4 regions of the Streptomyces sp. NPDC047017 genome follow, and region 2 is predicted to be linked to each of the others. Evidence: riboswitches for the same ligand, from Rfam matches in the RefSeq annotation. Region 2 holds a riboswitch; each other region holds the start of a gene.

Region 1 (5,740 bases), on a different contig from region 2:
TGTCGCCGTCACCGTCGCCATCAGCGTCGCGCCGCAACTGGTGCAGAGCGTGCAGCGCGTCTCCCGGGCCCGCAGGCTGCGGGCCGGCCGCACCCGGGGCATGAAGGCGCTGCGCGGCATCGTCGTGCCCGTCCTGGAGGACGCCCTGGAGCGCTCGCTGCGGCTGGCCGCCGCCATGGACTCCCGCGGCTACGGCCGGGCGGGCACCGCCACCCGGCGCTCCCGCCGCGTCACCGGCGCGCTGATGCTGCTCGGCATGTGCGGGCTGTGCGCCGGCGCCTACGGGCTGCTGGACGCCACCGCGCCCGCCTTCCTCGGGCTGCCCGCGATGGCCTGCGGCGCCGCGCTGTGCGTGGCCGGACTGCGCCTGGGCGGCCGCCGCGTCACCCGCACCACCTACCGTCCCGACCCCTGGCGGGCACCGGAGTGGGCCGTCGCCGGCAGCGGGGTGCTCTCCGCGGTCCTGCTCTTCAGCGACCTGGGCTACGACCCGGCCCAGCTCAACCCCACCTTCTACCCGCTGACCTGGCCCGGGCTGCCGCTGGTCCCGACCGCCGCGATCCTGCTCGCCGGCACGGCCGGATTCCTCGCGCCCGAGCCCGCCCCCGTCCGGAGAGCCCACACCCCGTGATCACCTTCGACCAGGTCACCGTCCAGTACGACGACGCCCCCCGCCCCGCGCTGCGTGACGTCGACCTGACCGTGCGGGAGGGCGAACTCTGCCTCGTCGTCGGCCACACCGGTGTCGGCAAGTCCACCCTGCTGGGCGCGGTCAACGGGCTCGTACCGCACTTCACGGGCGGCACCCTGTACGGCCGGGTCACCGTCGACGGCCGCGACACCGCCCACCACCCGCCGCGCGAACTCGCCGACGTGGTCGGGGTGGTCGGCCAGGACCCGGCCGACGGCTTCGTCACCGACACCGTCGAGGAGGAACTCGCCTACGCCATGGAGCAGCTGGCGATCCCGCCGGCCACCATGCGCAAACGCGTCGAGGAGACCCTCGACCTGCTCGGCCTGGCCGACCTGCGCCACCGCGCCCTGCACGAACTCTCCGGCGGCCAGCAGCAGCGCGTCGCCATCGGCTCCGTCCTCACCGCGCATCCGCGCGTCCTGGTGCTGGACGAACCCACCTCCGCCCTGGACCCGACCGCCGCCGAGGAGGTCCTCGCGGCCGTCACCCGGCTCGTGCACGACCTCGGCGTCACCGTCCTGATGGCCGAGCACCGCCTCGAACGCGTCGTGCAGTACGCCGACCGCGTCATCCACCTGCCGGGCGACGCCAGCGCCCGCATCGGGGCGCCCGCCGCCATCCTGCGCACCTCGGCCATCGCCCCGCCCGTCGTCGAACTGGGCCGGGCGGCGGGATGGTCACCGCTGCCGCTGTCCGTCCGCGACGCCCGCCGGGCCGCCGCGCCCCTGCGCGCCCGGCTGGCCGGCCGTGTCCCGGACCCGGTCCGGCCGGCCCCGGCCGGTGACCCGCCGCGCCTGCTCGCCGCCCGTGGTGTCACGGTCGCCTACCGGGGCGTGCCCGCCGTCCGCGAGGTGGACCTGGAACTGCGCGCGGGCGAGGTCACCGCGCTCATGGGCCGCAACGGCTCCGGCAAGTCCTCCCTGCTGTGGGCCTTGCAGGGGTCGGGTCCGCGCCGCGCCGGCACCGTCCGGGTGACCCGCGGCCAGACCGTCGCCGACCCGCACGCGGTGCCCGCCGCCGAGGCCCGCCGGCTCGTCGGACTGGTCCCGCAGACCCCCGCCGACCTGCTCTACCTGGAGAGCGTGAAACAGGAACTCGACCAGGCCGACGCCGAGTCGGGCACCCCCGGCGAGGCCCGCCGGATCCTCGACCGGCTCGCCCCCGGCATCGACGCCACCACCCACCCGCGCGACCTGTCCGAGGGCCAGAAACTCGCCCTCGTCCTCGCCATCCAGCTCTCCGCCGCCCCGCCGGTCGTCCTGCTGGACGAGCCCACCCGCGGCCTGGACTACCGGGCGAAGACGGAACTCATCGGCATCGTGGACGTGCTGGCCGCCGAGGGCCGGGCGGTCGTCATCTCCACCCACGACGTCGAGTTCGCCGCCCGCGCCGCCGACCGCGTGCTCGTCATGGCCGAGGGGGACGTGGTCGCCGACGGACCCACGGCCGAAGTCATCGTCTCCTCCCCGGTGTTCGCCCCGCAGACCGCGAAGGTCCTCGCACCCCTGCCGTTCCTCACCGTCGAACAGGTCAGGCGGGCGTCGGCGGCGGGGGAGCGGCCGTGAAGGCGGCGATCCGGCTCTCCCCGCGCGTCGGCGTCGTCATGACCCTGGCGGCCCTCCTCGGGCTCGTCGCCTTCTGCTGGCCGTTCGCCGTCGCGCCGGGCACGTTCGGCGCGAGCTACGCGCCGCCGCTCATCTTCGGCGTGCTGCTGGTGCTGGTGCTGTGCGTGGTGCTGTCGGAGATCGCCGAGGGCGGCATCGACTCCAAGGCGCTGGCGATGCTGGGCGTGCTGTCCGCCGTCAACGCCGCCCTGCGTCCCCTGGGCGCCGGCACCGCCGGGATCGAGACCGTCTTCTTCGTCCTGGTCCTGGCCGGACGCGTCTACGGCCCCGGCTTCGGCTTCGTCCTCGGCTGCACCTCCCTGTTCGCCTCCGCCCTCCTCACCGGCGGGGTCGGGCCGTGGATGCCGTACCAGATGTTCGGCTGCGCCTTCGTCGGCATGCTCGCCGGGCTCCTGCCCCGGGCCACCGGCCGCCGCGAAGTGCTGCTGCTCGCCGGTTACGGATCGCTCTCCGGCTATCTCTTCGGCTTCCTGCTCAACCTGTCCTTCTGGCCGTTCTCCCTGGACCCGAACAGCTCCATCGCCTACCTGCCCGGCCTGCCCTTCACCGAGCAGTGGCACCGCTACCTCGCCTTCGACCTGGCCACCTCGCTGGGCTGGGACACCGGCCGGGCGGTCACCAACTTCGTGTGCGTGCTGCTGGCCGGACCGGCGGTGCTGACCACCTTCCGGCGGGCCGCGCGCCGGGCCAGGTTCCGGGCCCCGGTCCGCTTCGCCGGGCCCCGGCCCGCCCCCGGCCCCGGCCCGGAGTGAGCGCGGCCCGCGCCCCCGGACCGGCGGCCCGCCCGCCATGCGGCGTGCGGGAAAGATCACGCCGGGTGCCCGCGGTCTTGGCCTCATCCCCGGCGCACGGTACCTTCGGTCCGATATCGACGAAGGCAAGACGGAAGCCGGTGCGAGTCCGGCACGGTCGCGCCACTGTGAGCGAGCGGTCCCCGCGGGGACGGTTGGTGAGTCAGACCCGTAGCCGTCGTCCAACGCACCACCGAGATGGGACGCGAGCTCCCAGAGGAGGCCCCTGCCATGGCGCAGCATGTCGCCCAGCCGACAGCCACCACCCCCGTCGTTCCCGCCAAGCTGCCGCTCAAGGCGATAGCTCCCTGGGCGGTCTTCTTCGGCGTCCTGATGCTGATCCTGCTGTACTTCGTCGGCGCCGAGCAGGGCGCCACGTCCGTGTTCAGCGGCACGGACGTCCACGAATGGGTGCACGACGCCCGCCACCTGCTCGGCTTCCCCTGCCACTGACGCGAGGGACGCCGCACACCCATGAACTCCGCAACGGTAAGAAACCTGCTCGTCCGCGGCATGCTCGCGGGGCTGGCCGCGGGCGTGCTCGCGCTGGTCGCGGCCTACCTCCTCGGTGAGCCCAATGTCGACAAGGCGATCAGCTTCGAGGACGCCCACTCCCACGAGCACGAGATGGAGGTCGTCTCCCGCTCCCTGCAGTCCACCGCCGGCCTCGCCACCGGCGTCCTGGTCTACGGGGTCGCCTTCGGCGGCATCGCGGCGCTCGCCTTCTGCTTCGCGCTCGGCCGCGTGGGCCGCTTCTCCCCGCGGGCGACCGCGCTGCTGCTGTCCGGCTGCGCGCTGCTCGCCGTGTACGTCGTGCCGTTCCTGAAGTACCCGGCCAACCCGCCCTCGGTCGGCGACCCCGACACCATCGGCAAGCGGACCACCCTGTACTTCCTGATGATGGTGCTCAGCGTCCTGCTCGCGGTCGCCGCCACCATCCTCGGCAAGCGCCTGGCGCCCGCGCTGGGCACCTGGTGGGCGACCGTGGCCGCGGTGGCCGCGTTCGCCGTCGTGATCGGGCTGGCGTACGCGTTCCTGCCGGTCATCAACGAGGTGCCGGCGGACTTCCCGGCCGCCCTGCTGTGGCGGTTCCGGCTCTCCGCGCTGGCCATCCAGGCCGTGCTGTGGGGCGGATTCGGCCTCGCCTTCGGTGAACTGGCCGAACGGCTGCTGAACCCGAAGCCCGCCGAAGCCACGTCGGGCCGCACGGTTCCGGCCGCAGGCTGACTCCTTCCGGACACCAGAGGGCCCTTCGGAACCGTCCGGGGGCCCTCTCGCGTTCTCGAAGCGGACCACAGGACGTGGAGCGGAGGACCCCCGTGGCCAGACGTCCCCAGCCGCGCCGTATCACCCTCGGCGGCCGAGAGGCGGTCGCCCTCACCGTCGAGGAGTACGAGCAGCTGATCGCCAGCCGCCGGCAGATCGGCGGCCAGAGCGCCCGGGTGCGGGTGCTCGCCCAGCAGGCCAAGCGCACCGAACACCTGCTCAAGGACCTGGAGTCGCTGGTCGGCGCCCCGGCCGAGGACTGTCCGCACGCGGCGGACGGCGGCTGCCTGCGCTGCGCGGTGGCGGTCCTGCTGCGCCGTCACCGCGACCCGGCGGCCCCCGCGCCCCCGGCCTCCCCGGTGTCCCGGGCCTCCCCGGTGCCCCCGGCCGGCTCTGCGTCCCCGGCCGGCTCTGCGTCCCCGGCCGGCTCTGCGTTTCCGGCCTGCTCCGTGTCCCCGGCGTTCCCGGCGTCCTGAGCGTCCGGTGCCGGCGGCCGGCCCAGCCGCAGGTTCCAGCGCCCGGCCCGGCCGCTCAGCTCGGTGACCGTCAGCGGCGGTACGTCCAGCCGCCAGAAGGCGTCCACCGGCAGGCCCACCGCGTGCACCACGGCCGCCCGTACGACCTCCGGTTCGACCACGGCGAGCGTCCGGCCGGCCGTCTCCGCCAGGGCCGCCAGCCGCCGCCCGACCCGGGCGCACAGGTCCCGCAGCGACTCCCCGCCGTGCGGCGCCGCCCCCGGGTCGGCCAGCCAGCGGGCCACCGCCTCCCCTTCGGCGGCACCGACCTCGTCGAGCGTGCGTCCCCGCCAGCGCCCCACGTCCCAGCCGGCCAGCTCCGGGTCGGCCTCGCCGCCGAGCCCCAGCGCCGCCGCCGTCTGGCGGCAGCGTACCGAGGGCGAGACCACGACCCGCGCGGCCCGGGGCAGCGCGCCCGCCGCGGCCCGGGCCCGGACCGCGGCGCCGGCGTCGATCGGATCGCCGTCGTCGAACCGGGCCTGCCGCAGCGAACGGCTCGTGGCCGGCGAGACGAACAGCACTCGGGCGGTCATGTCGTCAAGTCTCCTGTCTGCGCGGCGCGATCGCTCCCGGCGTGAGTCTGCCAGAGCGCCCCTCGGTGAAGCCCGGGGGGCGGGGACGGAGACGGCGGCCGGGAGTCGGGAGTCGGGGAGGGAGCGCGGCGCTCCCTCCCCGGCCCCTTTCCCTCCCGACGGCCGCGCGCGGGTCAGGACGCGGGCAGTTCCGCCCGGACCGTGCGGGCGGCGGCGACCAGGTTCTCCAGGGAGGCCCGGGTCTCCGGCCAGCCGCGGGTCTTCAGACCGCAGTCGGGGTTCACCCACAGGCGCTCCGCCGGGATGGCCTCCAGGC
Region 2 (7,331 bases):
CGGTGACGAGGAGCTGGCCTCCCGTCTGGTGGACGAGATGATGACCGGCCGCTTCCAGCCGGCCACCCCGACCTTCCTCAACGCCGGCAAGGCCCAGCGCGGCGAGCTGGTCTCCTGCTTCCTGCTGCGGGTCGAGGACAACCTCGAATCCATCGGGCGCGGCGTCAACTCCGCGCTCCAGCTCAGCAAGCGGGGCGGCGGCGTGGCACTGCTGCTGACCAACCTGCGCGAACAGGGCGCCCCGATCAAGAAGATCGAGAACCAGTCCTCCGGTGTCGTGCCGGTGATGAAGCTCCTGGAGGACTCCTTCTCGTACGCCAACCAGCTCGGCGCGCGGCAGGGCGCGGGCGCGGTGTACCTGCACGCCCACCACCCCGACATCATGCGGTTCCTGGACACCAAGCGGGAGAACGCGGACGAGAAGATCCGCATCAAGACGCTCTCCCTCGGCGTGGTCGTCCCCGACATCACCTTCGAACTGGCCAAGCGCAACGAGGACATGCACCTGTTCTCGCCGTACGACGTCGAGCGCGAGTACGGAAAGCCGCTGGCGGACCTGTCGGTGAGCGAACACTACGACGAGCTGGTCGCAAACCCGCGCATCCGCAAGACCAGGCTGAGCGCCCGCGAGTTCTTCAAGACGATCGCGGAGCTGCAGTTCGAGTCGGGCTACCCGTACCTGCTGTTCGAGGACACGGTGAACCGGGCCAACCCGATCCCGGGCTGGATCAACATGTCCAATCTGTGCTCGGAGATCCTCCAGGTCAACACGCCGAGCACGTACGACGCCGCGCTCGGCTACGAGACGGTCGGCCGGGACATCTCGTGCAACCTGGGGTCGCTGAACATCGCCGCCGCGATGGCCTCGCCCGACCTCGGCACGACGGTGGAGACCGCGGTGCGCGGCCTGACGTCCGTCTCCGACCAGTCGGACATCACCGCGGTGCCGTCCGTGGCGCGCGGCAACGACCTGTCGCACGCCATCGGCCTGGGCCAGATGAACCTGCACGGCTACCTCGCCGCGCGGCGCGTCCACTACGGCAGCGAGGAGGGCGTCGACTTCACGAACATGTACTTCTACGCCGTCGCCTACCACGCGCTGCGCGCCTCCCACCGCATCGCCGTCGAGCGCGGCACCGCCTTCGACGGCTTCGAGAAGTCGGCGTACGCGGACGGCTCCTACTTCGACAAGTACACCGAGCGGGTGTGGGAGCCGGCCACCGAGCGGGTGCGGCAGCTGTTCGCCGACGCGGGGATCACGCTGCCCACGCAGGCCGACTGGCGTGAGCTGAAGGAGGCCGTCCGCGAGCACGGCATCTACAACCAGTACCTCCAGGCCGTCCCGCCCACCGGCTCCATCAGCTACATCAACGACGCCACCGCCTCCCTCCACCCGGTCGCCGCCAAGGTGGAGATCCGCAAGGAGGGCAAGCTCGGCCGCGTCTACTATCCGGCGCCGCACATGGACGACGACAACCTGGAGTACTTCCAGGACGCGTACGAGATCGGCTACGAGAAGATCATCGACACCTACGCGGCGGCCACCCAGCACGTCGACCAGGGCCTGAGCTGCACGCTCTTCTTCCGGGACACGGCGACGACCCGCGATCTGAACAAGGCGCAGATCCACGCCTGGCGCAAGGGCATCAAGACCCTGTACTACATCCGGCTGCGCCAGGAGGCCCTGGCCGGCACCGAGATCGAGAACTGCCTGTCCTGCACGCTGTGAGGAACGTACCGACGATGACCACCACCCCCGCCCCGCCGGCCGAGCTGTCGGTCACTCCCCCGTCCTACCGCCACGACCCCGCCGCCCGGCTGCGCCCGGTCAACTGGAACCGCGTCACCGACGAGAAGGACCTGGAGGTGTGGAACCGGCTCACCGCCAACTTCTGGCTGCCCGAGAAGGTACCGCTGTCCAACGACGTGAACGCCTGGCAGCAGCGGCTCACCGCCGGGGAACGCACCCTGACCATGCGGGTGTTCACCGGCCTGACCATGCTCGACACCGTGCAGGCCACGGTCGGTGAGATCGTGCAGATCCAGGACGCGCGCACCGAGCACGAGGAGGCCGTCTACACCAACATCGCCTTCATGCAGGCGGTGCACGCCCGCAGTTACTCGTCCGTCTTCTCCACCCTCTCCACCACCCCGGAGATCGACGACGCCTACCGCTGGGCCGTCGGCAACGACGTGCTCCAGCAGCGCTGCAAGACCGTCCTCGGGCACTACTACGGCGACGACCCGCTGAAGCGGAAGATCGCCTCCACCCTGCTGTCCTCGCTCCTGCTGTACGCGGGTTTCTACCTGCCGCTGCACTTCTCCACCCACGCCCTGCTCACCAACACCGCCGACATGATCCGGCTGATCCTGCGGGACAAGGCGGTGCACGGCTACTACTCGGGCTACAAGTACCAGCGCGGCCTGGAGCAGCGGACGCCGGCCGGGCAGGAGGAGCTGCGGGCCTTCACGTACGGCCTGCTGGAGGAGTTGTACGAGCTGGAACTGCGGTACTCGGGCGAGCTGTACGAGCCGCTCGGGCTGATGGACGACGTCGCCGTCTTCGTCCGCTACAACGCGAACAAGGCGCTGATGAACCTCGGTCTCCCGGCCCGCTTCGGCGCGGACGAGACCGCGGTGAACCCGGAGATCCTGGCGGCGCTGTCGCCCGGCGCGGACGAGAACCACGACTTCTTCTCCGGCTCCGGCTCCTCCTACGTCATGGGCACGGCGGAGGACACCGCCGACGACGACTGGGACTTCTGACAGGCGGGCATGACCGCCCGGCCCAGCGTGCCCGCTCTCCGTACGGCGCGGGGCCGCCGGTCATCGGTGACCGGTGGCCCCGCGCGTGCGTCGGCGCGGCTTCGGACCGCTGTCGGCTGCGGCGGACGAGCGCGCGGGTACGGCGAACCGGGCGGAGCCGAGCAGCGCCTTGATCCGGCAGCAGACGCGCTCGCCGTCCTGCCCGGACCGCACGGCAGGGCAGTGGCCGTGGCCGTCGGCCGTGGCGCAGAGTTCGGCCCGGGCTTCGTCCAGCAGGTCGGCGGCCAGCGACAAGTCCCGGTTCAGGGCGCTCATACGGGAGCTCTGGCCGCCGAGCTGGCGGCGCGCCAGGACGAGACGCTCGTACTCCTGCGGTGTGAGGGCGATGGCCGGTACACCGTCCAGGACGATTCTGCGGGGCTCGGGGCGTCGGCTCACGGCGATCCTCTTCAGCTGCGAACGTCCGGATGAGCGGCCTGGTCGCCCGGCGGCCGGGCCCGAGCCGCGCCCGGCCGGTTCCGTACGCCGGTCACGCCGGGACGGGGTCCGGCTCCTGTGCGGCGGCATCCGGGCTCACCGGCTTGAGCAGGCGTTCCGCCAAGGGGGCGAAGATCAGGCCGAGGGCCGTCCAGAGGATGAGCTGCGCGCCCACCGAGTAGAAACGGAAGGCGAACAGCACGTCGGCCGGGAAGCCCGGGAAGACGATGTCGCCCTTGGCGTCCTTCAGCGGCAGCGGGGTCTCGGTCGCCTGGTCGCCGTAGTCGGCCTTGTTGTACGAGAGGTGGCCGAGCTGCGGCAGCAGCAGCATGACGGTCCCGATGGCGACGACGAACACCGCGCCGGCCAGGAGGCTCGCGTTCCAGTTGCCGAACCGGGCCTGGAGCCGCTTGCCCAGGTAGACGGCTCCCACGAGGAAGGCCACCGAGCAGACGACCATGATCAGGTACAGGCCGCTGCGCTGCTGGATGGTCTCTTCGTGGCCGATCGCGGGCGGGTTCGCCGGGTACTTCAGGAACGGCACCAGATACATGCCGAGGAAACCGCCGCCGGCGACGAGCAGGGCCAGGTTGCGTGCTCGCAGGCCGCCGGTGCGGCCCAGGCAGACGGTGTAGGCGACGGCGAACAGGGCGCCCATCGCCATTCCGAAGAAGATGATCCCGACGCCGATGCCGACGTTGGCCTGGATGGTGCGGCTGAACAGGTCGGGGCCGGCGGCCTCGACGGGCAGTCCGGCCGCCTTGTCCAAGGCGTTCTGCGCGGCGTCCCGGCCGCTCTCGTAGTCGATGGCCTTGGCGATCTGCGGCTCGGCGAAGATCCGCGCGAAGACGAAAGCGAGCAGCCCCGCGACTGCGCCGGCGAGCACGCCGCGCAGTATGAGCTTCTTTTCCATGTCGAGTTGTCCGTACGTCCAGGTGCCGGCGAGATCAGTGGCAGGGGAAGCCGAGGAAGTGACGGGCATCGTGGACGAACTCGTGCACGTGCATGTCGTTGCCGAACACCGACACGGCCCCCTGGTCGACGCCGATGAAGTAGTAGACGGCCAGCGCGATCAGCGCGGTGCCGACCAGCCACAGAACGGACTTCGAGACCGGCAGGACGACCGGCGTGGATGCCGGGCGCGGGGATGTGGAAACGCTGCTCAAGGCGAGCCCTCCTTCGGGATCGTGCGTCCCTTTGCGTATACGGGCGGAGTGACGGCTCAGTGTCTGACTCGCCCGCCACCTCGCGGTGGCGGGCTCACAGTGGCGCGACCGTGCTGGAATCCCACCAGCTTCCTCATGCCGTCACTACAAGGGGACCGTACGGCCCGTTTCTCGGGGCCGTCAATCAAGCCTGTGCCAAATCAGCGGCCCGGGCGGCGAGGCCGCGGACCTGCGCTGAGTGCTCGGCGGAGGGGCGGCGGGCGCCGCTCGGTCGTCCTCTTCTTGCGGGGTTCCTGCGGGGTTCCTGCGGGGTTCCTGCGGGGTTCCTGCGGGGGCGCTCCTACGGAGCCGCCGGCACCGCCCGCCGCCCCGGGCCGTCGTACGAAGCCAGCGGGCGGATCAGCGCGTTGTGGGCCAGCTGCTCGGTGATGTGGGCGGTCCAGCCGGTGATGCGGCTCATCACGAAGATCGGTGTGAAGACGGGGATGTCGAAGCCCATGAGGTGGTAGGCGAGGCCGGCCGGGTAGTCCAGGTTCGGGTGGATGCCCTTGCGGTCGGCCATGGCGTGCCGCAGGGCCGCGTGCAGGGTGGCGAGCCGGGTCGCCTCGGGGTCCGCGGCCCGCGCCACCAGCCGGTCGAGGGCGTCCTGCATGACCGGGACGCGGGAGTCGCCGTGCTGGTAGACGCGGTGGCCGAAGCCCATGATCTTCCGCTGGGACGCCAGTGTCTGGTCCAGCCACTCCCCGGCCCGTCCCGGGTCACCGATCTCCAGCAGCATGTGCATCACCGCCTCGTTGGCGCCGCCGTGCAGTGGGCCCTTGAGGGCGCCGATGGCGGCGGTGACCGCGCTGTAGAGGTCGGAGAGGGTGGAGGTGACCACGCGGGCGGTGAACGTGGAGGCGTTGAAGCTGTGTTCGGCGTACAGGACGAGCGAGATCTCGAAGCAGCGGACCACGTCCGGGTCGGGGACGCTGCCGAAGCACATGTGGAAGAAGTTCTCCGCGTACCCGAGGGAGGGGTCGGGCGGGATCGGGGCCAGGCCCCGGCGGCGGCGCTGGTCGGCCGCCACGACGGTGGGCAGCTTGGCCAGCAGGGTGAGGGACTTGGCGCGGTGGGCGGCGAGGCTGGCGTCGTCCTCCGTGGGATCCTCGGCGCCGAAGAAGCTGACGGCGGTGCGCAGCACGTCCATGGGGTGGCAGGTCTCGGGCAGCCGGGCCAGCAGTTCCAGCGTGGTGCGGTCCAGGGGGCGCAGGGCGCGTTCGCGGGCCTGGAAGTCGCGGAGCGGTCCGGCGGCGGGGAGTTCGCCGTACCAGAGGAGGTGGGCGACTTCCTCGAAGGAGCGGGTCGCGGCCAGGTCCTGGACCGGATAGCCGCGGTAGGTGAGGGAGTTGGTCTCCTGGAGGACCGTGGAGATCTCGGTGGTGTCGACGACGACACCGGCGAGGCCGCGGTGGATCCGGGGTGTGGTGGTGGGCATGGGTGCCTGCCTTCGGGGGTCAGGTGACCGGTCAGTTTCCGGGCGGGAGCGTGAAGTCGTAGACGGCCGAGTCGAAGGCCGAGTACTCCTCGTAGCCGAGGAGTTCGTACAGGCGGGAGCGGGTCTGCATGCGCGGCAGCAGGGACTCCTGGGTGCCCTCGGCGGCGATCGTGCGCAGCCCGTCCTCGATGGCGCCCATGGCCAGGCGCAGCAGCGTCACCGGGTAGAGGGCGATGTTGTAGCCGAGGCTCTCCAGGGTCGCCGCGTCGAGGAGGGGGGTCTTGCCGAACTCGGTGAGGTTGGCGAGCAGCGGCACGTCGACGGCCTCGCGGAACGCCTCGTACTCGGAGACGTCCGCGAGCGCTTCGGGGAAGAGGGCGTCCGCGCCGGCGTCGGCATACGCCTTCGCCCGGTCGATCGCCGCGTCCAGCCCCTCCACCGCGCGGGCGTCGGTGCGGGCCATCAGCAGGAAGCCGGGGTCCCGGCGGGCGTCCACGGCTCCCCTGATCCGGCGGACCATCTCCTCGCGGGGGGTGACGGTCTTGCCGTCCAGCTGGCCGCAGCGCTTGGGGTTGACCTGATCCTCCAGGTGGAGTCCGGCCAGGCCGGCGTCCTCCATGAGCTGGACGGTGCGGGCCGCGTTCATCGGTTCACCGAAGCCGGTGTCGGCGTCGACGAGGACGGGGAGATCGGTGACCCGGGTCGTCTGCTGGGCGCGGGCGGCGATCTCGGTGGACGTGGTCAGGCCGATGTCGGGCAGGCCCAGGTCAGCGGCGAGGACCGCCCCGGACAGGTAGACGGCGTCGAAGCCGGTGTCCTGGATCAGGCGGGCGGACAACGGGTTGATCGCGCCGGGGATGCGCAGCAGGCGCCCCGAGGCGAGCTGTTCGCGGAAGGCGCGGCGGCGCTCGGCGGGCGTGGTACGGGTGTGCAGCACCATCAGAACAGTCCCTTCGGCAGGTCGGCGTCGTACGCGGCGACGGCGTCGGTGTCGACGGCCGGGAACAGCCCGCCCAGGCCGGCCGCCGGCAGCTCGGCGAGCCGGGCGGCGGTGTCCAGGAAGGCGTCCTGCGCGGACTCGGTGACGATGCCCTCGGTGAGGGTGCGGAACTTGCCGGCGTAGGCGGCGCGGTCGAAGGGTCGGGCGCCGGCCGGGTGGGCGTCCGCGACGGCGAGTTCGTCCTCGATCACGGTGCCGTCGTCGAGGGTGATCACCGCGCGGCCGCCGAAGGCGCGGCGGCCCGGGTCGGGGTCGTGGTAGCGGCGGGTCCAGGCCGGGTCCTCGACGGTCGTGATCTTCCGCCACAGTGCGACCGTCTCCGGGCGGGCGGCGCGCTCGGGCGCGTACGAGCGTTCGTGGTGCCAGGTGCCGTCCTCCAGGGCGACGGCGAAGATGTACGGCACCGAGTGGTCCAGGGTCTCCCGGCTGGCCGTCGGGTCGTACT
Region 3 (7,331 bases), on a different contig from region 2:
GCGCTCCTCGTAGTCGGCCGTGTCGGTTCGGCCGGACCGCAGGTCGGCGCGGGCGGCGCGCAGTTCGGAGGTCTGCGGGAACGAGCCGATGGTGGTCGTGGGCAGCAGCGGCAGGCCGAGGTGGGCGCGCTGGGCGGCGGCCCGCTCGCCGTACGGCTGGGAGCGGCGCGCGTCGGCCTCGGTGACGGCGGCGGCGCGGGCCCGGACGGCCGGGTCGTGGGTGATCGGCGAGGTGGCCCGCGAGTTGAGGTCGGCCCGGTTCGCGGCCAGTTCGGCCGCGATCGCGCCGGTGCCCTGGGCCAGGCCCTTGGCGAGGGTGACGATCTCGGCGGTCTTCTGCCGGGCGAAGGCCAGCCAGCGCTGGATCTGCGGCTCGATGTCCCGTTCCGCGGCGGCGTCCAGCGGCACGTGCAGGAGCGAGCAGGAGGCCGCCACGTCGACCCGGTCGGCCAGGCCGAGCAGGGTGCCGAGGATGGCGAGGGACTTCTCCAGGTCGTTGACCCAGATGTTGCGGCCGTTGACGACACCGGCGATCAGGCGCTTGCCGGGCAGTCCGCCCACGGTGGCGAGCGCGTCCAGGTTGGCGGCGGCCTCGGTGAAGTCCAGGGCGAGCCCGTCGACCGGGGCCTTGGCCAGGACGGGCAGGGCGTCGCCGAGCCGGTCGAAGTAGGAGGCGACCAGCAGCCGGGGCCGGTCGGTCAGGGCGCCGAGGTCGCGGTAGGCGCGCTCGGCGGCGTTCAGCTCGGCCGGGGTGCGGTCCTGCACGAGGGCGGGCTCGTCCAGCTGCACCCACTCGGCGCCGGCCGCGCGCAGGTCGGCGAGGACCTCGGCGTACACCGGCAGCAGCCGGTCGAGCAGGGTCAGCGGCTCGAAGTCGGCGGGCACGCCGGGCGCGGGCTTGGCGAGGAGGAGGTAGGTGACCGGGCCGACCAGGACCGGACGGGCGGTCAGGCCCTGGGCGAGGGCCTCCTTCAGCTCCGCCACCTGCTTGCCGGAGTCAGCGGTGAAGACGGTACCCGGGCCCAACTCGGGCACCAGATAGTGGTAGTTCGTGTCGAACCACTTGGTCATCTCCAGCGGCGCCACGTCCTGGGTGCCGCGGGCCATCGCGAAGTAGCCGTCCAGCGCGTCCGCGTCGACGGCGGCCCGGTGCCGCTCGGGGATCGCGCCGACCATGACGGTGGTGTCGAGGACGTGGTCGTAGTACGAGAAGTCGCCGGTCGGCACCTCGTGGACGCCGGTCTCGGCGAGCTGCCGCCAGTTGGCGCGGCGCAGGTCCGCGGCGGTGGCGCGCAGCGCGTCGGCGCTGACGCGGCCCTTCCAGTAGCCCTCGATCGCCTTCTTCAGTTCCCGGTTCGGGCCCTGGCGGGGGTAGCCGTGGACGGTGGCCCGCGGGGCCGGCGTCGCTGACTTCGCTGTCACGGAGATCTCCTTCGCGAGATGAATCCCTGAGATCCCGGGGACGGGACGCGAGCGCGAAGGGGTGACGGACCGGGCGGTACGCGTGCGCGGCAGGGCACGGTCGACCGCCTGGTATGTACGCCGACCCGCCCACGAGGTCACCGGGATGTCCGCGCGCGAGTGGTTCGGGCGCGGGCAGCGGGCAGGTCTTCGGACTCGCGGGCGCGTCTCGTGTCGTACGAGACTCCTAGTGGCCGTCGCTTCCCGGACCCTGACGGGCCCAGTGCGTATGACGGCGGTCGTTCCCGCTCACCGCTGCGGGGCAGTCCCGGATTCCCACCGGGTTCCCTCTTGCGACGCATCCCGCCTGGCGGACGGGGCGAACCAGCTGCGGGGGCAAGGTTACGGGGCCGTCCGGCGAGGTGGTACGTCACGTCCGCCATTCGGATGGTGACATGAGACACGCGGCGCACGGCCGGCGGCCACGGCCGCCGGCTCGTCCACAACTGCGTACGACTGCCGGGAAGTTGCTGCGGCAAGCCGGGTGACCGGCCGCCCACCTCCCCGAACGTGCGCGACGCGCTGCCCGCCTCCCCGCCCACGTTCCACGGGCGGCCGGTCAGCCCTCGGCCGTCCGCTCCGTGAGGCTCCAGGCGTACCGCAGCCAGTCGGCCGTCACGACGGCGCCCGGCCCCGCGCACCCGCGCCGAAGGCCGCCGCGAGCACGGCGTACCCCCCGCGAGAAACCCCGTCCCTACGGTCGTAGGACCGCTCTCCGGCCGCCATGGAAGCCTCCCTGCTCTCACTTCCCCGGTGCGGCGCGGCGGTCAGTGGGCGCCGGGCCCGCCGCTGCCGAACGAGCCGCTGCCGCCCTCGTCCCAGCGGGGACGTGCGGGGGCGGGGCTCGTGCGGGTCCCCAGGTTCCCGTGCGCCTTCAGCCGGTGCGGTGTCAGCCGGTCACCGCCCCGGGGGACCTCGTCGGGTGCACGCCGCTCCACGACATCGCCGACCGGGCCCGACTCGGGCAGCCGCGGCTGCTCCTCGGGGCGCGGCGGTGCGGGCTCGCGGCGGCGGATGCGCGCGCCCATCCAGAAGGCGCCGATCAGCAGGGCCACCAGGACGAGCCCCAGGACGAAGGGCCAGATGCCGATCGCGGCGCCGTGCGCCGCGGCGATGTCCACCGATGCGTTGCTCATGGGCGGCGGGTACCCCTGGCCAGTGCCGCGAAGCGGCGCCGCGCTGCGGACCCCCCGGTCGGCTCAGCCGGACCTGGCCTGCCGGGTCCGCGAACGGTTCGCCTTGCGGATCGCGTCCAGCAGCTCGTCCTTGGACAGGTGCGAGCGCCCCTCGATGCCGAGCCGCTTCGCCGTGTCGTACAGCTGCTCCTTGGGCGCGCTCTCGTCGACGCCCTCGCCGCCGCGGCCGCCCTGCCCGCGCGGCCGGGCCGACCGCGGGTCGGAGGGGCCCTTGCGGCCGCCCTCCTTGCGCTCCCAGTGATCGCCGACCTTCTCGTACATGTGCTTGAGCGCGCCGTACGCCACCCGGTGCGCCCGCTCGCCCTCGCCGCAGGTCTCGACGGCCGCGTCATGGGCCCTGATCCAGGTGCGCCGGGCCTCCCGGGGGGAGCACTCCAGCGTCGACGGCAGCTCCTGTCGTCCGGGCCCGGGAATCCACCTCCGTCAGCCGTTCGTCCAACCGTCCGACCCGGTCGTCCCACCGGGCCCGACGAGTGCCCCCGCCCCGTGACGGAAAACGGCCGCGGCCCTTGCCGGCACCGGGTTTGGCGGGTGTGGCACCGGCAACCCGGGCGAGGTGACTACGACCGATACGACACCATCGACGACTTCGCAACAGGAACTCATACGGTTCCTGGAGGACCGGTTCGCCTGCGCGCAGGCGTGCACGGCATGCGCGCGGGCCTGCGCGCTGCGCGCCAGCCTGGTCGAACCGGGCGGCGACGAGGAGACCGAGCTGCTGCGGCGCAGGGGCATCATGTGCGCGGAGGTCTGCGACGCGACCTGCCGGGTGCTGTCGGAGCAGAACACCCAGGACGAGGCCGGGATCCGCACCCAGCTGGAGTGGTGCCTGAGCGTCTGCCTGGACACCGCCCACGTCTTCGACCGGCACCCCGGCGCCGCACAGGCCGCGGACGCCTGCCGGACCTGCGCCAAGGCGTGCGGGGAATTCATCGCGACCCTGAAGTGACCCGCCTCCGCCACCGCACCGGCCCGTCGACCGGCCGCGCGGACGGCGCTAGCCTGCCTGACGTGGAGACCATACGCACGAGTGACCCCGGCCTCTTCGGGCCGTCCTCGGTGACCTGGCAGCTGCACGCGGACCCGATGATGTGGGTGGCCGGCGTCCGCGCGCTGTACCTGCAGGCCCTGCACCCTCGCGCGGTCCGCGGGGTGATGGAGAACTCCGACTTCCGGCGGGACGCCTGGGGCAGGCTGATGCGCACCGCGAACTTCGTCGGCACCACGACGTACGGCACGACCCGCGCCGCCGAGGAGGCGGGCGCCCGGGTGCGCAGGATCCACCGGCTGCTGTCCGCCACCGACCCGAGCACCGGGCAGACGTACGGCATCGACGCCCCCGACCTGCTGCTGTGGGTGCACTGCGCGGAGATCGACTCCTATCTGCACGTGCTGCGCCGCTCCGGATTCCCGCTCACCGACGCCCAGGCCGACCGCTACCTCGCCGAGCACCGCGCGAGCGCCCGCCTGGTCGGCCTCGACCCGCGCACCGTGCCCGCGAGCCGCGCCGAACTCGCCGCCTACTTCGCGGCCGTCCGGCCCGAACTCGCGGCCGGGGCGGACGCCCGCGCGGTGGACGACTTCCTCCAGCGCCCGCCGACGCCCCCACTGCTCGCCCCGGCGCGCGACCTGCTGTGGCGGCGCGTGGCCCAGCTGGCGTACGCCTCCCTGCCCCCGTACGCCCACGAGCTGTACGGCAGAGCGGCCCCGGCCCCCGCCATCGTCACCCGCCGGCTGCGCACCACCGGCACCCTGCTGCGCCGGATACCGGCCCGAGTGCGCTGGCAGCTGCCCCCCAAGCACATCCTGCGCGCCACGGCCCGGCTCGGCCCCGGCGCCCGTCCCGCCCCGCACAAGGCCGCCCCACCTGCTCGACCTGCTCGAAGCGACAGGCCCTAGCCGCGCCACGGCCCCTGGCCGCCGCCGAACCCCCCGTGCTACCAAGAGCCATGAGCGCACACGAGGCACCCGGCACCTATGACGCGGTGATCGTCGGCGGCGGGCACAACGGTCTGGTCGCCGCCGCCTACCTGGCCCGGGCCGGACGGTCGGTGCTGGTCCTGGAACGGCTCGGCCGCACCGGCGGCGCGGCCGTCTCCACCCGCCCCTTCCCCGGCGTGGACGCCCGGCTGTCCCGCTACTCCTACCTCGTCAGCCTGCTGCCCCGAAAGATCGTCCAGGACCTGGGCCTGGACTTCCGGCTGCGCACCCGCGCCATCTCCTCGTACACGCCCGCCGACCGCGACGGCCGGCCCACCGGGCTGCTCGTGGGCGGCGGCGAGGACCGTACCCGGGCGGCCTTCGCCCGCTTCACCGGCTCCGACCGCGAATGGGAGTCCTGGCAGCGCTTCTACGGCACGACCGGCCGTGCCGCCCGGCGGATCTTCCCCACCCTGACCGAGCCGCTGCCCTCCCGGGCCGGCCTGCGCCGCCGGGTGGCCGACGAGGACGCCTGGCGGATGCTGTTCGAGGAGCCCATCGGGGCCGCGATCGAGGACCGCTTCGCCGACGACCTGATCCGCGGCGTGGTCCTCACCGACGCCCTCATCGGCACCTTCGCCGACGCCCACGACCCCGCCCTGACGCAGAACCGCTGCTTCCTCTACCACGTGATCGGCGGCGGCACCGGCGCCTGGGACGTACCGGTCGGCGGCATGGGCGCCCTGACCGACGCGCTGGCCGGCGCGGCGCGCGCGGCGGGCGCCCGCCTGGCCACCGGCCACGAGGCCGTCCGGGTGGCCACCGACGGCCGCACCGCCGAGGTCACCTACCGCACCCGGGACGGCGAGGGCACCGTCGGCGCCCGGCACGTCCTGGTCAACGCCTCCCCGCAGGCGCTGGCCGCCCTGACCGGCCAGGAACCGCCCGAGCCCGCCGAGGGCGCCCAGCTGAAGGTCAACATGCTGCTCAAGCGGCTGCCCCGGCTCCGGGACCCCTCCGTCGACCCGCGCGAGGCGTTCGCCGGCACCTTCCACATCGCCGAGGGCTACCGGCAGCTGGCCGCAGCCCACGCCCGGGCCGCCGCCGGCGAACCGCCCGCCGAGCCCCCCTCCGAGATCTACTGCCACTCCCTGACCGATCCGAGCATCCTCGGCCCCGATCTCGCCGCCCGCGGCCGGCACACCCTCACCCTGTTCGGCCTGCACACCCCCGCCCGGCTCTTCGCCCGCGACCACGACGCCGTCCGGGCGGAACTGCTCAAGGCCACCCTGGCCCAGCTCGACCGCCACCTCGCCGAACCGCTCGCCGACTGCCTGGCCACCGACGCCGAGGGCAGGCCCTGCATCGAGGCGAAGAGCCCGCTGGACCTGGAACGGGAACTCGGCCTGCCCGGCGGCCACATCTTCCACCGGGCGCTGAGCTGGCCCTACGCCGAGGAAGGCGGCGGCCGTTGGGGCGTGGAGACCCCGCACGCCAACGTCCTGCTGTGCGGCGCGGGCGCGGTGCGCGGCGGCGGCGTCAGCGGCGTGCCCGGGCACAACGCGGCCATGGCCGTCCTGGAAGCCGGTCAGCGGCAGGGCGGCTGAATGCCCCCGCCGCGGCGGGGCACTCCGACAGGGCGAGGCAATGCCCGTACGACCAGGCCGCCCCGCGGCGGCCGTACCACCCCCCACGGGAGGCTCCCATGGCCGACCTCAGCCCGATCGACCTGCAGAAGGCCCTCAGCGGCGCCGACTATCCCACCGACAGGCAGCACCTGGTGGACCGCGCCCGGCGGAACAAGGCCAACGACAAGATCGTCAGCCGGCTCGACGGCCTGAAGCAGGACCACTTCGACGGACCGAACGAGGTACAGAAGGCCGTCTTCGACAAGTGACGGCCCGCTGCGCCCGCGCAGCCGTCCACGGGCCCGCCGTCCCCCAGGGAGGGCGGGCCCCGGCACGCCGGGCGAAGCCGCCGGGAAGCGGGTGCCGACCCGGTGCTTGACCTCTCCCGGCGCCGCACCCAGGATCGACTGTCATGACGCCTGGACACGGGAGCACGGTCGACGCACTCCTGCGGCGCAGCGCCCGGCGCACCCCGGCGCGGACCGCCGTCGGGTACGGCGACCGGGCCTGGACGTACGCCGCCCTCGACGACGCCGTCTCCCGCGCGGCGGGCGTCCTGCGCGGCCTGGGCCTCGCCCCCGGCGACCGGGTCGCCGCTTACGGCCACAACTCCGACGCCTATCTGATCGCCTTCCTGGCCTGCGCCCGCGCGGGCCTCGTGCATGTGCCGGTCAACCAGAACCTCACCGGCGACGACCTCGCCTACCTCCTCGCCCAGTCCGGCAGCGCGCTGGTCCTGACCGACCCGGACCTCGCCGGGCGGCTGCCCGGCGGCGTACGGCGGCTGCCGCTGCGCGACGCGGCCGGCTCGCTGCTCGCCGCGCTGGCGGACACGGCACCGTACGACGGCCCCGAGCCGCGCGCCGAGGACCTGGCGCAACTGCTCTACACCTCCGGCACCACCGCCCTGCCCAAGGGCGCGATGATGACCCACCGGGCGCTGGTGCACGCCTACCTGAGCGCCGTCACCGCCCTCGACCTGCGCGCGGACGACCATCCCGTGCACGCGCTGCCGCTCTACCACTCGGCGCAGACGCACGTGTTCCTGCTGCCCTACCTCGCCGTCGGCGCGACGAACACGATCCTGGACGCCCCCGACGGCGACCGGCTCCTCGACCTCGTCGAG
Region 4 (7,331 bases), on a different contig from region 2:
GGTCGGGGGTGACCTTGGGCCGGCCCTCGGTGCCCTGGATGTCGGTGCCGCCGAAGATCCACAGGTCGACGCTGCCGGGCTTGGGCTTGTAGAGCATCGCGCCGAGCTGGCTGTACGTCCAGTCGTTCCGACCCGGGTCGGCGTGCCAGTAGGACCAGTAGGCGGAGGCGGGCGGGGTGAGGACGCAGTCGTCCTGGGCGGGGGTGGGGTACTGCCGGCCGCCCTGGTAGCCGCTGTAGCCGATGCGGCAGATGAACGCCGGGCCGTCGTGGCCGGTGCCGGTGGTGCGCCAGCCGCCCTGGTTGAGCAGTTCGTAGCCGGTGGTGGGGGTGGTGCCGCAGGCGCGGTAGACCGGGCCGCCCCAGTGGCTGAAGTCGACGGCGAGCACCACTCCGGAGGTGGTGGTGCAGCGGCCCATCGGCTGGGGGTCGGCGGCCGCCGGGGAGGCGGTGGCGCCCAGGGCGGCGGTCAGCAGGCCGAGCGCCGCCGCCGTCCGGGCGAGCGCGGGCAGCAGTCGTGAGCGGATCATCGCCGGCCTCCGGCCTGTGCGCGGCGGCGGGCCGATACGGTGACGCGCAAGCCGGTGAGTACCAGCAGTGCGGCGATCGCCGCGAAGGCGCCGGCCTGCACACCGGTGGCGGCCAGGGCGCCGCCGTGGCCGCCGCCTCCGCCGCCGGTGGGGCTCGTGCCGCCGTCGCCCCCGGTGTCCCCGGCGGTGACGATGGCGGGCGCGCCGCCGCTCGCGCTCGCCGTGGGCAGCGGCGTCGGGTCCGGCTGCGGGGCGGTGCCGGCCAGGCTGCGGGTCAGCGTGCCGAAGGAGACGCCGGTCGCGCCGCCCACCGCCTGGGTGGAGGCCCGCAGGTCGGAGCCGCGCTGGCCGTCCTTGGCGACGTTGAAGCCGCCGTCGGTGTTCTGCTGCGCGGCGAGGAAGGCGCGGGCCCGGGCGATCTGCTTGCCGTACTTGCCCGCGTCCAGCGACAGTCCCTGTACGGCGAGGGCGGCGGAGTTGACCGAGTCGCCGGCCGCGCCCGGGAAGCCGCCGTCCGGCAGCTGCCGGGCGGCGATCCAGGCGAGGGCCTTGCCGACGGCCCGGTCCGCCTTGTCGCCGCCGGCCAGGTGGAGGGCCATGGCGGCGATGGCGGTGGAGTCGACGTCCTGGTCGCCGGTGGGCGGGATCAGGCTCGGCCAGGCGCCGCTGCCCTGCTCAAGGCTCTCCAGGTAGGCGATCGGGCGGGCGGCGGCGCTCTTCTCCCCCGCGCGCAGCTGGGCCATCACGGCGAGGGCCTGGCTGAAGACGGACGGGGCGTAGGTGTAGGCGCCCTCGGCCGCGCAGGACCGGTCCGGCGCGGTGCTCGCCCTGGCGCAGACCGCCTTGTCGAGCGCGGCGATCAGATCGTGTCCGGCGAAGTGGCGCGGATCGCGGCCCACGGCCTCGGCGAGCAACGCGGTCTTGCCGAGGGAGCCGCCCCCGGCGTAGGCGGTGCCGATCCCGGTCCAGTCGTTGACGGTGCGTTTGTCGCCGTCCTTGCCGCCGTGGTCGAGGAAGTCGACGATGCCGCGCAGCTTGCCGGTGTTCCGGCCGGTGGCGGCGAGCGCGTAGGCCCCGTCGATGGTGAGGCCGAAGTCGGCGCGGGTGGTGCCGGGACCGACCGGATAGTAGTGGCCCTGGCGGAGGTTGGCGGGGCTGGTGAGGTAGGCGGCGCCCTTGTCCAGGTCGGGTCCGTCACCCGGGGCGGGGGTGACGGGCGGCGAGCTGGGGGACGCGCTCGTGCTCGCGCTCCCGCTCGGGGAGGCGCCGCCGGACGGGGACGGGCCGCCGGTCGGGGAGGCGCTGCCGGTCGCGGAGGCGCTCGTGGTCGGCGACGCGCTGTCGGACGCGGACGGGGAGGCGCTCCCGCTCGGCGACGCGCTGTCGGACGCGGACGCGGAGGCGCTCCCGCTCGGGGACGCGGACGCCGGGGCGCTCCCGCTCGGGGAGGCGCTGCCGGTCGGGTCCGCCGGCTTCGCCGTCAGGGCGGCGAGGCTGGTGTGCGCGCCGGCGAGGACGGCGGCCGGTGTCGGGTAGAGGGCCGGTTCGGTCACGCCCTCCTCGAAGCCGAAGCCGCCGCCGGCGAACTGCTGCCCGGCCAGCCAGGCGACGGCCGCGTCGGCGCGCCCGGTGTCACCGAGGGCGCGCAGGGCCTGGGCGGCGTACGCCGTCGCGTAGACGCTGCCGGTGGTGGCGCCGGTGTAGCCGGGGAAGGCGCCGTCCGCGCGCTGCGCCGTGTCCAGGTACGCACGGGCCCGGGCCACGGCGTCCTCGTGCCCGCCCGCGCCGTGCAGCGCCAGGGCGACCACACCGGTGGTGGCGGGGTCGCCGTCGCAGTACTCGCCGGGGCCGATGAGGATGCTGGTGATCCCGCCGTCCGCGCACTGCACCTGGGTGAGCCGGTCCACCGCGGCGGCGGGCGGCGTCACTCCGGCGCGCAGCACGGCGAGCACGGCCAGCGCCTGCCCGTCGGCGTATCCGGCGTCGTGGAAGTCGCCCGCGGCGGTGCAGCCGGGGGTGGGCGAGCCGGACGCGGGTCCCGCCGCGCACACGTTCTTCATGAGGTCGCCGACGAGGTCGTGGCCGCCAAAGGCGTGCGGGTCTCCCCCGGTGATCTCGGCGAGGAGCGCCAGGCGGGCGGCGGCGGAGGCGTCGGGGGCCTGGCCGGGGCCGTTCGGGTAGGCGTAGTCGCCGGTGTGGGCGGCGAGGAAGGCGGTGACCTTGTCCAGGATGGCGCGGTCGGGGTCACCGGCGGCGAGGCCGTAGGCGACCTCGGAGGTCAGCAGGTAGTCCGGGGTGCCGGCGCCGTCGTCGACGACGCGTTCCTCGTCGGTCAGGCCGCCGCGGAGCCACTTCGCGGCGGCGGCCGTGTCGAGGGTGGTGGGTGCACCGGTGGGCGAGCCGCTCGGCCCGGGGGTCCCGGTCGGCCCGGAGGTACCGGTCGGGCCGGGTGTCCCGCTCGGGGCCGGGGTGCCGCCGCCCGCGCGGACGGCGTCCGGGGTGAAGGAGGGCCGGCCCTTGGTGCCGCCGATGTCCGTGCCGCCGAACACCCAGGCGTCGACGTCGCCGTCCTTGAGCTTGCGGGCCATCGCGCCGTACGGGCTGTACGTCCAGTCGTGCTGGCCCGGCGAGGCGATCCAGTAGGACCAGTACGCGGTGACGGGCGGCGTCAGGACGCAGGGCTCCTTGGCCGGGGTCGGGTACTGCGTACCGGAGTCGAACCCGCCGTAGCCGATGCGGCAGATGAAGGCGGGGCCGTCGTGCTGGGTGCCGGTGGTGGTGAAGCCGGCGTCGTGCAGCAGGTCGTAGCCGGTGGTCGGGGTCGGGTCGCAGCCGCGCTCGACCGTGCCGCCGAAGGGCTTGAAGTCGACCGCGACCACGGCGCCCTTGGTGGCGGTGCAGCCGCCGGCCATCGGATCGGCGGCGGCGGAGGCGCTGGTGAGAAAGGCCACGCAGGCGGCCGCCGGCAGCAGGAAGGCGGTCGTCAGGGCCGTCCACGGCCCCGGTCCCGTCCTCGTCCGCCCGTCTCTTCGCTGCTCGGTGCCCACCCCGGCCCCCTCGTCGCCTGCCGGCGCGGGGCGAGGACGTGGGTGAGGGGCCCCGCCGCGAGAGACGGCGCTGTGCGCGGAACCCGGTCGCACCACGCCGTAGTCCGCGACGGCGTCTGTTGCTGAAGGACACGCTCCAGGCATTCCGGCTCGCCCGGCGGATGCCGGGCCCACGGTTGCGGGTCAGCGCCGGGTTTCGACCGGCTTCCCCTGGAACTGCTCATGTATCAGGCGGGATTGGAACACGGGTTCGCGAGGAGCGTCAAGGCGCGGTACCGGCCGGACCGGGCGGCGCGGGGCGGGCGGCGGGGGCGCGCGGGGCGGACCCTGGCGGCGTACGGGTTCCCTCGGGTACCGTCCCGGACTGCCGAGTGGGGGAACCCGGTGGGAATCCGGGGCTGACGCGCAGCGGTGTGGGGCGGCGGGGGCCGTTCCGAGCCCGAATGCCCAAGCGGTGCAGCACTTTTGGAAGCTGATCCACGCGTCCCGGACGGCGGCCACGCTCGCCGCATCCGGTGTGGGTGCACGGGGGCCGGCCGGTGTCCCCCACCCCAGGAGCAGGCCATGTCCCGTCCGCTGTCCGTCCGCCGCGGTGTGCTCACCGCGGCCGCCGCGCTCGGCGCCTTCGCGCTGACCACGCTGCCCGCCGCGGCGACCTCCAGCCCGGCCCAGATCGCCACCTCGAAGACCAACGGCGTCGCCTACCTCAAGTCCCTCCAGGCGGCGGACGGTTCGTACGCCGGGTCGGGGCTGTCCAACGAGTGGGCGTTCAGCGCCCTGGCCGCCGCCGGGACCGCCGCGGTGGACGTCACCCCGGGCGGCGACACCACCAAGAACGCGAGATCCGTCTACCGCGATCTGCTGTCCACCGGCGGCTGGCCGTCCACGTCACCCGTCGTCACCGACTACGAGCGGGCCACGCTGAACGCGTACGCGGCGGGCATCGACCCGGCCCGCGTCTCCGCCTCCCGCGATCTGATCGCGGACATCTACGGCTACTGGCAGAGCGCCGAGCCCGGTTACTTCGGCCCGTCCGCCAACTTCAACGGGACCGTGTTCGCCGCGCTCGCCCTGAACGGCGCGAAGACCCAGTCCGGGCAGGTACGCGTCCCGCAGGCGCTGCGCGACGCGCTCGTCACCCGGATACGCGCCAACCAGCACAACGACGGCGGCTGGAACTACAGCAAGGCCGAGGGCGACCCGACCCAGCCGGCCGCCACCAGCGACATCGACATGACGGGCGCGGCGATGGCGGCGCTGTGCGTCTCCGGGGTGCCCGCCACCGACACCGGTATCACGCACGCCAAGGCGTTCCTCAAGAGCAAGCTGGTGGCGAACACCGGCGCGTTCAACGCCATGTTCGGCGCCAACACCGACTCCAACGGCTGGGCGGTGGCCGGCCTGAACGCCTGCGGGATCAACCCGCAGACCGGTGACTTCCTCACCTCGCTGGGCAAGACCCCGGTCGACTTCCTGATCGCCCAGCAGTTCAACCCGGGCGGCGGTTTCAAGTACCTGCCCGCCGACACCAGCCCGTCGGCATACTCCTCGATCGACGGGCTGCGGGCGGTGGCCGGGGGCGGCTTCACCGCCGCTCCGCCGGTGCCCGTCACGCCGGGCGCGCCGCAGTGGGTGGCGCAGTCCGCGCTGAGCGCGGGTACGGCGACGAAGCTGGCGCTGACCGTGGACGACGGCACCGGCTCCCTCAAGGTGTGCTCGGTCGCCCTCACCCCGACCGGCCCGACGACCACCCTGGGCGCGGTCCTGGACGCGGCGGCCGGCGCGGCCACGCCGTCGGGCTGCGTGACCTCGGTGGCCCCGTCCTCCGGCACGGGCACCGTCACCTCGGTCAACGGCAAGGCCAACAGCGGCTCGAACACCTGGAAGGTCAGCGTCGACGGGTCGGCCTTCGCCGCCGCCACCCGGGGCAAGACCGTGGGCGTCGGTGACACCATCGCCCTGCGCTGGGGCGCCTGACCGCCGCGGGCCGGCCGCACCCGTGCGGTGCGGCCGGCCGCCGGTGCCCGCCACGCGCGGGACCCCGGCTCACGCGATTGCCACCCGCGTGAGCCGCCCCGGGTGCCGTGGCCGGAATTCGCCCCCCGCGTCCCTGAGCGGTCCAGGTCACTTCCGCCACGAGAACAAGGTCACAGCCGCGCCCCCCTGCTGCTGGGCCGCCGTTCTGGCCTAGCATCCGAGCATGACGGTCCTGCCTGACGACGGGCTCTCCCTGGCGGCGGACTTCCCTGACGCGACACTTGAGCAGTGGCGGCACCTGGTGGCGGGTGTGCTGCGCAAGTCCGGCAAGGAGGTCTCGGACGCCGAGGCGGAGCAGGCCCTGTCCACCGCGCTGGAGGACGGGCTGCGCACCCGGCCCCTGTACACCGCGCGCGACGCCGCGCCCGACCCCGGCCTGCCGGGCTTCGCCCCCTTCGTACGGGGCGGGCGCCCCGAGGGGAGCACGGTCGGCGGCTGGGACGTCCGCCAGCGGCACACGGTCGCCGACACGGCGGCGGTCCTGGCCGACCTGGAGAACGGCGTCACCTCGCTGTGGCTGGCGGTCGGCGGGCACGCGGGCATCCCCGTCGACCGGCTCCCCGCCACCCTGGACGGCGTCTACCTGGATCTGGCGCCGGTCGTCCTGGACGCGGGCGACGCCTTCGAGCCGGCCGCGCGGCGACTCCTCGAACTGTACGAGGAGCGGGGCGTCGCCGCCGACGCGGCCCGCGGCAACCTGGGCGGCGACCCGCTGGGCCACGAGGCGCGCACCGGGCAGGCGTACGACATCGCGCCCGTGACCGAGCTGGCCCGGCGGTGCGCCGAGCGCCACCCGGGGCTGCGGGCGCTGACCGTGGACGCGCTGCCCTACCACGAGGCCGGCGGCTCGGCGGCCGAGGAGCTGGGCTGCTCGCTGGCGACGGGTGTGGCCTATCTGCGCGCGCTGGCCGGGGCCGGGCTGGACATCCGGCAGGCCTGCGCCCAGCTGGAGTTCCGGTACGCGGCCAGTGCCGATCAGTTCCTGACCATCGCCAAGCTGCGCGCCGCGCGCCGGCTGTGGGCGCGGGTGGCCGAGGTGTGCGGGGCGCCGCGGGCGGGGGCGCAGCTCCAGCACGCGGTGACCTCGACGGTGATGATGACCCGCCGGGACCCGTGGGTGAACATGCTGCGCACCACGGTGGCCGCGCTGGCCGCCGGGGTGGGCGGCGCGGACGCCGTGACCGTGCTGCCCTTCGACGATCCGCTGGGTCTCCCGGACGCCTTCGCGCGCCGCATCGCCCGCAACACCTCCACCATCCTCATCGAGGAGTCGCATCTGTCCCGGGTGATCGACCCGGCGGGCGGCTCCTGGTACGTGGAGCGGCTGACCGACGAACTCGCCCGCGCGGGCTGGGAGTTCTTCCAGGAGATCGAGCGGGCCGGCGGGCAGGAGGCGGCCCTGCGCTCCGGCCTGGTCCGCGAGCGGCTGGCCGCCACCTGGGCGGCGCGCGGCGCGAAGCTGGCCAAGCGGCGCGAGCCGATCACCGGGGTCAGCGAGTTCCCGCACCTGACCGAGAAGCCGGTGGTGCGCGAACCGGCGCCCGAGCCGCCCTCCGGCGGGCTGCCCCGGGTGCGCCGGGACGAGGCGTTCGAGGCACTGCGGACCCGCTCCGACGCCCACCTGGCCGCGACCGGGGGCCGGCCCCGGGTGTACCTGGAGGCGGTCGGCCCGGCCGCCGCGCACACCGCCCGGCTCTCCTTCGCCGCCAATCTCTTCC

The links. A riboswitch is a leader RNA that binds a small molecule or an ion and turns the genes downstream of it on or off. The one in region 2 is predicted to bind cobalamin.
Region 1: linked by a shared signal. The riboswitch ahead of ABZ858_RS08110 (CbtB-domain containing protein) and the one ahead of ABZ858_RS26615 (CbtB domain-containing protein) in region 2 are both predicted to bind cobalamin.
Region 3: linked by a shared signal. The riboswitch ahead of metE (5-methyltetrahydropteroyltriglutamate--homocysteine S-methyltransferase) and the one ahead of ABZ858_RS26615 (CbtB domain-containing protein) in region 2 are both predicted to bind cobalamin.
Region 4: linked by a shared signal. The riboswitch ahead of ABZ858_RS08135 (prenyltransferase/squalene oxidase repeat-containing protein) and the one ahead of ABZ858_RS26615 (CbtB domain-containing protein) in region 2 are both predicted to bind cobalamin.

What each region holds. Positions count from the first base shown of each region.
Region 1 is NZ_JBEYVW010000004.1:102,428-108,167, reverse strand. Features, by position in the region: gene ABZ858_RS08125 (energy-coupling factor transporter transmembrane component T) at 1-631, shown strand, start outside; gene ABZ858_RS08120 (ATP-binding cassette domain-containing protein) at 628-2,259, shown strand; gene ABZ858_RS08115 (ECF transporter S component) at 2,298-3,071, shown strand; cobalamin riboswitch at 3,152-3,305, shown strand; gene ABZ858_RS08110 (CbtB-domain containing protein) at 3,342-3,563, shown strand; gene ABZ858_RS08105 (CbtA family protein) at 3,585-4,337, shown strand; partial or broken gene ABZ858_RS08100 (histidine phosphatase family protein) at 4,867-5,424, opposite strand; gene metE (5-methyltetrahydropteroyltriglutamate--homocysteine S-methyltransferase) at 5,598-5,740, opposite strand, start outside.
Region 2 is NZ_JBEYVW010000017.1:93,504-100,834, reverse strand. Features, by position in the region: gene nrdE (class 1b ribonucleoside-diphosphate reductase subunit alpha) at 1-1,729, shown strand, start outside; gene nrdF (class 1b ribonucleoside-diphosphate reductase subunit beta) at 1,744-2,766, shown strand; gene ABZ858_RS26625 (hypothetical protein) at 2,827-3,204, opposite strand; gene ABZ858_RS26620 (CbtA family protein) at 3,296-4,156, opposite strand; gene ABZ858_RS26615 (CbtB domain-containing protein) at 4,191-4,409, opposite strand; cobalamin riboswitch at 4,445-4,584, opposite strand; gene ABZ858_RS26610 (bifunctional 2-methylcitrate synthase/citrate synthase) at 4,750-5,886, opposite strand; gene prpB (methylisocitrate lyase) at 5,918-6,823, opposite strand; gene ABZ858_RS26600 (MmgE/PrpD family protein) at 6,826-7,331, opposite strand, start outside.
Region 3 is NZ_JBEYVW010000004.1:94,346-101,676, reverse strand. Features, by position in the region: gene metE (5-methyltetrahydropteroyltriglutamate--homocysteine S-methyltransferase) at 1-1,422, opposite strand, end outside; cobalamin riboswitch at 1,585-1,805, opposite strand; gene ABZ858_RS08090 (DUF6479 family protein) at 2,229-2,597, opposite strand; gene ABZ858_RS08085 (ChaB family protein) at 2,661-3,047, opposite strand; gene ABZ858_RS08080 (ferredoxin) at 3,214-3,606, shown strand; gene ABZ858_RS08075 (oxygenase MpaB family protein) at 3,669-4,556, shown strand; gene ABZ858_RS08070 (NAD(P)/FAD-dependent oxidoreductase) at 4,607-6,184, shown strand; gene ABZ858_RS08065 (DUF2795 domain-containing protein) at 6,283-6,474, shown strand; gene ABZ858_RS08060 (fatty acyl-CoA synthetase) at 6,618-7,331, shown strand, end outside.
Region 4 is NZ_JBEYVW010000004.1:109,113-116,443, forward strand. Features, by position in the region: gene ABZ858_RS08130 (hypothetical protein) at 1-529, opposite strand, end outside; gene ABZ858_RS08135 (prenyltransferase/squalene oxidase repeat-containing protein) at 526-3,441, opposite strand; cobalamin riboswitch at 3,694-3,825, opposite strand; cobalamin riboswitch at 3,951-4,025, shown strand; gene ABZ858_RS08140 (hypothetical protein) at 4,141-5,553, shown strand; gene ABZ858_RS08145 (methylmalonyl-CoA mutase family protein) at 5,777-7,331, shown strand, end outside.